Regions from separate parts of the Bordetella sp. FB-8 genome, predicted to be linked through region 2. Evidence: riboswitches for the same ligand, from Rfam matches in the RefSeq annotation. Region 2 holds a riboswitch; the other holds the start of a gene.
The links. A riboswitch is a leader RNA that binds a small molecule or an ion and turns the genes downstream of it on or off. The one in region 2 is predicted to bind glycine.
Positions count from the first base shown of each region.

Region 1 (4,412 bases), 750 kb from region 2:
CACGGCGCAGATGATCGCCGGTCTAATGGAGGTGCCTCGCGGCAACACCTTCGGTTTCACCGCCTTCATGAGCTACGGCGCGTTCTGGTGGTCGTTCGCGCTGTTCGTGGTGTTCTTCCACGGCAAGGTGCCGGGAACGTTCGTGGGCTGGTATCTGCTGCTTTGGGGTGTTTTCACGTTTTACATGTGGCTGGCCACCTTCCGCTCGCCGCGGGTTCTGCAGCTGATCTTTCTGGCGCTGTGGATCACGTTTTTCCTGCTTGCGGCGGGCGACGGCCTGGGCATGCCCGCCGCGGGGCATCTGGGGGGCTACATGGGCCTGATCACCGCGTTCCTGGCGTTCTACCTGTCTGCCGCCGACGTGGTCAACGAGGCGTACGGCCGCACCGTGCTGCCGATTGGCGCCAAGACCTGACCCTGGCCCAGGCGCGTTTAGTCCGCGCCTGATCCGGCAACGCCGTGCCCGTTCATGCCGACGGACACGGCGTTGTGCTTTCCTAGCCGGGTCCGCGCGCCGCCTGCATCGAGCAAGTGCCGGAAGCGGCGTCGTCGGACACGAGTTGCGCCACCGCCTCGGCGGTCGCCGCCGAGAGCGTCCAGCCCAGGTGTCCATGCCCCGTGTTGTAGAAGACATGGCGGCGCCGGCCGCGGCCGACTCTGGGCACCATGTCCGGCAGCATTGGCCGCAGTCCCGCCCAAGGCACGACGCGCGAGGTCGATATGCCCGGGAAGTGGCTGCGCGCCCAGCGCACCAGCGGTTCGATGCGGTCGGCGCGGATATCGCGATTTTCCCCGTTCAATTCCGCGGTGCCGGCGATGCGGAACCGTTCCGCTCCGAGGCGGCTGGTGACGATCTTGGCCTTGTCATCGAGCAGGCTGACCCAGGGCGCGGCGGCCCGGCTTTGTGCATCGTCCAGATGCACGGTGATCGAATAGCCCTTGACCGGGTAAACATTAACCTGATCGCCGACCTGCGCGGCGAGCGCGCGGCTGCCGACGCCTGCGCAGACGACCAGGCGATCGAAGGTCGACGTCTCCGGCAGCGCGTCGCATTGTGCCGTGACGGCGATTTTTTCGTCGGTCGTCTGCCGCACGCAGATGACGGGTGCGTCGTAGCGCAATTCGACGCCCAGGCGTTCACAGGCCTGGGCCAGGCCCTGCGTGAATTTATGGATATCGCCGGTCGAATCGGATTCGGTGAAGAAGCCGCCGTAGAACCGCCCATGTAAAGTGGGTTCGATGGCGCGGATCTCGTCTGGGGTTACCGGGCGGCGTTCGAGTCCGCCTTCGCGCAGCAAGGTATTGACCTTCGTCGCGGCCTCGAACTCGTGTCGCGTTGCATAGAAATGCAGGATGCCGCGCTGTTCGTGATCGAAGGCGATGCCCTCGCGCTGCGCGATCGAGAACAGATGCTCGCGCGCGGCAATGGCCAGGCGGACTGTGTCGATCGTATTGCGGCGATAGTTCGGAATCTGGCACAGGAATTGGCCGATCCAGCTGTATTTGTGCCAACTGGGGCGAGGATTCAGCAGGAGCGGGGCTGAGCGCGTGAACATCCAGCGCAGGCCCTTGAATACGGTCGCGCGGCTGTTCCAGACTTCGGCGTTGCTCGCCGACAGCTGTCCGCCGTTCGCAAACGACGTTTCCATCGCCGCATATCGATGGCGTTCTAGGACGGTGACATGGTGCCCGCGCCGGGCGAGGGCGTAGGCGGTTGTGACGCCGGTGATACCGGCGCCGATGACGGCAATTCGCGACATGGCATGATCCAGAGTAGGTTGAGGTCGCCGGCGGATGTACGCCGGCATCGCTACCCCATCTGTCCATGTACCTGAGAGTTTCGCCCGGCGCTTGCCGCACGGGCTCCCCTTCGGTGGACGCTGCCTTAACGGGCGCGCCGCTCTCCAGATGTTCCCGCTGCGAGGTCCTTTTGCCTGAGAGTTTCCGGGGTGGTTGCTCCGTCGGCGCCGCCCGGGCCGGGCGATCTCTTCCAAGTAGCGTGCAAGAACGCGCTTAGCTTAGCAATACGCGATCGAGGCCACAAGCTGTGTCGCCGAATAACGGGCCGGGTCACCCAGACAGCTTCGCCACCAGGCTTTCCAGCTCACTGGGAAGCCGGTAGCTCCATAGCCCGGCCTTCTTGCCCAGTAAGGAGACCTTGCCTTGCGTTTCGGGGAACAGGGTCGAATTTTTTTTGAGCCAGCCCTGATATACCTGCTCGACCGCGGTCAGACATTGCTGCGGAGACATGCTGCCCTGCCGTTCCATGGTATTGAGTGCCAGGTCGATGTCCGCGCGCAGTGCCGCGACCGCGGCGCGCTTTTCCTGGTATTGATCTTCCGGCTTGTGCTTGCCAGGGGGCGTAACCCTGTTGCCAGGGGGCGCAACCATGTTGCCGGAGGGTTCTGCGACGATGTTGGGGATCGGGTTTTCTTTTTGCTCTTTCTTGAGCGCAATGATGATCAGCGCTGCCACGGTCAGAGCGGCCAGAAACAGGAACAGCACAACATACAGCAAAAAAAAATCTGAGGGCTCCATCTTTCACCGTGCTTTTTGGGGCTACCGCATACGTAATCTGGCGGGCACTATACAACGTGAAAATATCGTCATGAACCCGGGTCATTACTAAAACTCACTGATTTTCAGGTCTTGTTTATACCGCGGTATGCGCTCGGGTCGGTTCTGCAGAGGGTGGGGCGGCGGGCAAGCGCACCGCATCGCAGTCAACGCATCATGTGGCGACAGCGCGTTTGAATGGCGCATGCATGTCGAGCTCGCACAGATAGTTCTGTATGGCTGCGGTTTCACGGTGCAGGAAGTCCTCTATCGCATCGGCAAAGCGCGGATCGGCAATCCAATGCGCCGACCAGGTGGGTGTGGGCAGCAGGCCGCGGGCGATCTTGTGCTCGCCCTGCGCGCCGCCTTCGAAGCGCGCCAGCTGGTTGGCGATGCAGTACTCGACGGCCTGCATATAGCAGGTCTCGAAATGCAGGCCAGGAACAAAGACCGTGCTGCCCCAATAGCGGCCATAAAGCGCGTCCCCGCCTTGCAGATTCAGCGCCGAGGCCACGGGCGCGTCGTCCTTTACCGCCAGGACGAGCACCATGGTATCGGGCATCTGTTCGTGCAGTCGCTGGAAGAACGCGGCGTTCAGATAGGGGGGGTTGCCATGCTCGTAATAAGTGCGGCAGTAGCAGTCATAGAAGAAATCTAGCGCAGCCGCATCGATATCCCGGCCGCGCAACCAGCGATAGCGGATGCCGGCCTGCGCCACTTTCTTGCGGTCCTGCCTGATTTTCTTGCGCTTGTCGTGATTCAAGGCGGCAAGAAAGTCGTCCATGCCCGAATAGCCCGCGTTGCGCCAATGAAACTGCACGCCTTCACGCAGCAGATAACCGGCCTCGCGCAGGGCCGCCATATCTTGGTCGCGAGGAAAGAGTAGATGCAGGGACGAGAGTCCGAGCTGGCGCGCCATATCAATCAGGCCGCGAGCCAGGGCGAGGCGATCGTCGTGGTTGCAGGCGAGTAGCCGAGCGCCGGTCACGGGAGTGAAGGGCACGGCCGACAGCAACTTGGGATAGTAGGTCAACCCATGGCGCGCATAGGCCTCGGCCCAGGCGTAGTCGAATACGTACTCGCCGCGCGAATGGGTCTTGAGATAGAGCGGCACGGCGCCAGCCAGCGTGCCGCTTCGCCGCAGCGCCAGAAAGTAGGGCGTCCAGCCGGTGTCCGGCGCGGCGCAGCCCGTTTCGTGCAGGGCGGACAGGAATTCGTGCCGCACGAAAGGCTGGTCGCCCGCCAATGCGTTCCATTGCGAGGGCTCGAAGGCTTGCAGCGATGTTTCCAGATGGAACGAATCCGAGAGTGGCATGCGGCAATGATAAAGGAGGCTTTGCGCTGCGCCCACGTCTGGCTGCCGCCCGACCTGGCGTTTTACGTTTGAGCGATCCGGCGATCCGGCGTCCGAAAGGAGGGGATGCTAAATTGCGGATATCGATTTTTTTCTCGGTTTTTATGCGTTCCCTTTGCCCCGGCCCGGACCTGCGTGAGCAGGCGCTGCGGGCCCTGCAGGTCCAGGACTGGCCCGACAAGCTGGCGGCGGTGGCCGCCATCGATGACGCCGCGTTCGTCGATCCTTGCGCGCTGCTGGCGGAACCGGCAGGCCTGCCTGGCCGCCCGGTCCGGCCCGAGCTGGTGTTGCCCGAGCAACTGGCGCCGCGTCCGGTTCACACGCCCGAAGGCCGGGCCGCCATGCTGCACGCCTTGGCGCACATCGAGTTCAACGCCATCAACCTGGCGCTGGATGCCATCTGGCGCTTTGACGGCCAGCCCGAGGCGTATTACCGCGACTGGCTGCGCGTGGCGCGCGAAGAGGCCCATCACTTCGACCTGCTCAACCGGCACCTGGCCAC
Region 1 covers NZ_KB907784.1:2,644,507-2,648,918, forward strand. Annotated here, with positions in the region: gene H143_RS0112675 (acetate uptake transporter family protein) at 1-415, shown strand, start outside; gene H143_RS0112680 (D-amino acid dehydrogenase) at 498-1,760, opposite strand; glycine riboswitch at 1,913-2,003, opposite strand; gene H143_RS0112685 (hypothetical protein) at 2,071-2,538, opposite strand; gene H143_RS0112690 (GNAT family N-acetyltransferase) at 2,732-3,871, opposite strand; gene H143_RS0112695 (ferritin-like domain-containing protein) at 4,015-4,412, shown strand, end outside.
Region 1: another riboswitch for glycine. It lies ahead of H143_RS0112680 (D-amino acid dehydrogenase); the one in region 2 lies ahead of gcvT (glycine cleavage system aminomethyltransferase GcvT).

Region 2 (4,412 bases):
CTATCGACATCCAATGCCGGCAGGCCGGCGCGGGCGTGTTCGCCCAGCAAGCGTGCGCGTTTCATCGAGGGCGGGCGCGTCAGGCTGCCGAACTCCACCGTGCCGGCCAGGCGCAGGCCGGTTTCCATGGGCGTGATGAACAGCTTGCGGTCGGCCAGCACGACCTGATGCGCAAGTTCGAGATTGGGCCGGGCCAGCTGCAGGTGATAGCCGCGTTGGCTTTCAAGCGGTATCTTCCATCCCTGCGCGGCGAGCAGCGGCCCGGACCACGCGCCGGCGCAGACCACCACGCGTTGGGCCTGCCAGCGGCGCGTGCCGTCCGACAGCGTCCAGCCTGAAGCATCGGCCTGCAGCGACTGGATGGGGGCGGACACGAAGGTGGCCTGCATGGCGGCCAGGCGCGCCGCCAGGGCCTGGGCATAGCGCAACGGGTTGGCCACCCATCCTTCGGTGGGCAGGAAGACGCCGACGCGGTAGCCCGGGCCGACCTCGGGCTCCATGGCCTCGATGGTGGGGCGGCTGACCTTTTCCAGATGTAGCCCGTATTGCTGCTTGAGCGCCCATGAGGCCTGGTCTTTGGCGTAATAGGCTTCGTCGGGATAAAGGTGCAGTTGGCCGGTGCTGCGGATCAGCTCGCTCTGGCCCAGTTCGGCGGCGATCTGGGTATGCGCCTGCACCGAGCCGCGCAGCAGCTCGGACAGGGCCGCCGCGATGGCCCCGACGCGCTCGGGTCTGGATGCCGCCACGAAACGGGCCAGCCACGGTGCGATCTGCAGCCAGTAATAGGGCGGCACGTGCAGCGGTCCGCGCGAATCCAGCAGCATCGAGAAGGCGGTCTTTAGGATGCCGGGCGTGGCCAGCGGCACCACCGAACGCGAGGACAGCGCCCCGGCGTTGCCCGACGAGCACTGCGATCCCGCGGGATTGGGGTCGAACAGGGTGATGGCGTGACCCGCCTGGCGCAGGCTGTAGGCGGTACACAGGCCGACGATGCCGGCGCCGACGATGGCGATGCGTTCGCCTTGCTGCATGAGAGATCCCTTGTCGCGTGATACGCGTGGCAAGCAATGATAGCGTTCCTGCGGCGGCGGCGCGTCGCGATCTGGTCAAATAGCGCCATGAGCGATTCCTTCGACGTTGCCGTGATCGGCGCCGGCGCGGCCGGCATGATGTGCGCCGCGGTGGCGGGCCTGCGCGGCCTGCGCGTGGTGCTGATCGACCACGCTGCGAAGCTGGCCGAGAAAATCCGCATTTCGGGCGGAGGCCGCTGCAACTTCACCAACATCGGCGCTGGTCCGGGCAATTTCCTGTCGGAAAACCCCCATTTCTGCCGCTCGGCCCTGGCGGGCTATACGCCGCGCGATTTTCTCGATCTGGTGCGCAGCCATCGCATCGCCTGGCACGAAAAGCATCGCGGCCAACTGTTCTGCGACCAATCCAGCGCAGACATCATTGACATGCTGCGCGCCGAATGCGGGCAGGGCGCCGTGGCCTGGCGCATGTCTTGCGCAGTACGCGAGATCGCGCGCAGCGATGCGGGCTACGAACTGCGCACCAGCCTGGGCCTGCTGCGCGCGGCCAAGCTGGTGATCGCCACCGGCGGCATGGCCATTCCGCAACTGGGCGCCACCGATTTCGGTTTGAAGGTGGCGCGCCAATTCGGTCTGAAGGTCGTCGAGCCGCGTCCCGCGCTGGTGCCGCTGACCTTCGACGCGGCGCAGTGGCAGCCTTTTGCGGAACTTTCCGGCGCGGCGCTCGAAGTCGATCTGCAAACCGGACAGGACAAGGCCGGCGGCCGCTTTCTGGAGGACCTGCTGTTCACGCACCGCGGCCTGTCGGGACCCGCCATCCTGCAGATATCGAGCTACTGGAATCCCGGCCAGGCCGTGCAGATCGACCTCGCGCCAGGGCGCGACATGGCCGAAGAATTGTTGGCGCTCAAGCCCGGCAGTAAACAACAGTTGCAGACCGTGCTGAGCGAACGGTGGCCCCGGCGGCTGGCGGAAGCCTGGTTGCGGGTCGCGGGCGTGGGCGCCGGCGCGAGGCTGGCCGATATGTCCGACAAGGCCTTGCGCGCATTGAGCGAACGCATTCACCGCTGGCAGCTCGTCCCCATCGGCACCGCGGGCTACAAAAAAGCCGAAGCCATGCGCGGCGGCGTGGACACGCGCGGCCTGGACCAGAAGTCTATGCAGGCCAAGGCCGTCCCCGGCCTGCATTTCATCGGCGAGACCGTGGACGTCACCGGTTGGCTGGGCGGCTACAACTTTCAATGGGCCTGGGCTTCGGGCGTGGCTTGCGGCCGGGCGCTGTAAACGGGGCGGGAGCGCGCCCGAACGAACCCGGGTTTTCCCAGGCAAGAACCCCAGACAAGCCGGTTATACTGCGCCCTGCTGTGATGCAGGGTGCGGGAGAGAGCGGACGCAAGTCCGCCGCCGAAGGCGCAATTCGCCCGGAATCGCTCAGGTAACCCATACCGCACCTGCCCGGCGTCCACATCGGCGCCGAAACAGCACTCTGGAGAGACCTGGCGCCCTGTGATTGCGGGCCGCCCAGGCGCCGAAGGTGCAAACCCGCCGTTCCCAGCGACGCGGGGCAACTCTCAGGCAAAAGGACAGAGGGGCGGAACATCGGCCGGTGACGCGAGTCGTCCGGAGCGCTTTCCGCTTCCGTTGCCGGCATTGCGTAAATCGACCGTAGCCACGGAGTCTTCCCGCATGTCCGCACCTTTGCAGCGCACCCCGCTTTACGACGCCCACCTCGCCGCCGGCGCCCGCACCGTCGATTTCGGCGGCTGGGACATGCCCGTCAACTACGGCTCCCAGATCGAAGAGCACCATGCCGTGCGCCAGGCCAGCGGCATGTTCGACGTGTCGCACATGCTCAACGTCGACGTGACCGGCGACGGCGCCTACGACTTCCTGCGCCGGCTCGTCGCCAACGACGTAGCCAAGCTCACCACGCCGGGCAAGGCGCTCTACAGCTGCATGCTCAATCCGCAGGGCGGGGTGATCGACGATCTCATCGTCTACTTCTTCGCCTCCGATGCCTGGCGAGTGGTGGTCAACGCCGGCACGGCCGACAAGGACGTGGCCTGGATGCGCCGCGTCGCCGCGTCGGGCAAGTTCGAGGTGACCATCACGCCGCGCCGCGACCTGGCCATGGTGGCCGTGCAAGGCCCGCAGGCCCGCGCCAAGGTCTGGGCCGTGCGCCCGGCCTGGAAGGCCGCCACGGAAAACCTCACGCCCTTCTCGGGCGCGGCATTGGACGGCGACACGCTGGTGGCGCGCACCGGCTACACCGGCGAAGACGGCTTCGAGATCGTGCTGCCGGCCGGTGAGGCCACGGCTTTCTGGAACGACCTCGCCGCCGCGGGCGTGCGGCCCTGCGGCCTGGGCGCGCGCGACACGCTGCGTCTGGAAGCCGGCATGAATCTTTACGGCCAGGACATGGACGAACTCATCCATCCCGACCAGGCCGGGCTGACCTGGACGGTCTCGTTCAAGGACGCCGCGCGCCGCTTTATCGGCCGCGATGCCATCGAGCAGTTCGCCACGCCCGCCGCCTTCCTGGGCCTCAAATTGCGCGACCGCGGCGTGATGCGCTCGCACATGAAGGTGCAGACCGCGCTGGGCGAAGGCGAAGTCACCAGCGGCACCATGTCGCCCACGCTAAACGTGTCGGTGGGATTTGCCCGGCTGCCCGTCGGTGTCAAGCCCGGCGACGCCGTGCAGGTCGACATCCGCGGCAAGTGGGTGCCCGCCCAGGTTTGCAAGCTGCCTTTCGTGCGCAACGGCAAAGCCGTCGAGCACGCCTGATTTCATCGCTCAATCCCAATCCTTTTCTCCAGGAGCTCACCCCATGAGTCTGCCCACCGATCGCAAGTACACCGAGTCCCATGAGTGGGTGAAGGCCGAAGACGGCGTCTTTGTCATCGGCATTACCGACAACGCCCAGAACCAATTGGGCGACATCGTCTTCGTGGGCGATGTCGATGTCGGCGCCAAGCTGGGCGCGGGCGACACCGCCGCCGTAGTCGAATCGGTCAAGGCCGCTTCCGACATCTACGCGCCGGTGGCCGGCGAGGTCGTCGCCTTCAATGACGCGCTGGACGCCAATCCGTCGGCCATCAACGAATCGCCCTACGAAGCCTGGATCTTCAAGATCAAGCCGAACAACGCCGCCGACGCCGACGCCCTGATGGATGCCGCCGGCTACGCCGCGGCCAACGGCCTGTAATCGACGTCGTAAGACGGCCGCGCCGGCCTGGTCCGGTGCGGCCCGCACCCCTGTTTCCGAGATAGCCCCCATGCCGAGCGCCCTGGACACCCATACCGATTTCATTCCCCGCCATATCGGCCCCAACGAGGCCGATCAGGCCAAGATGCTGGCCGCGGTGGGCAGCCCCAGCC
Region 2 covers NZ_KB907784.1:1,893,309-1,897,720, forward strand. Annotated here, with positions in the region: gene H143_RS0109065 (FAD-binding oxidoreductase) at 1-1,031, opposite strand, end outside; gene H143_RS0109070 (NAD(P)/FAD-dependent oxidoreductase) at 1,119-2,315, shown strand; glycine riboswitch at 2,399-2,489, shown strand; glycine riboswitch at 2,508-2,628, shown strand; gene gcvT (glycine cleavage system aminomethyltransferase GcvT) at 2,718-3,818, shown strand; gene gcvH (glycine cleavage system protein GcvH) at 3,862-4,239, shown strand; gene gcvP (aminomethyl-transferring glycine dehydrogenase) at 4,310-4,412, shown strand, end outside.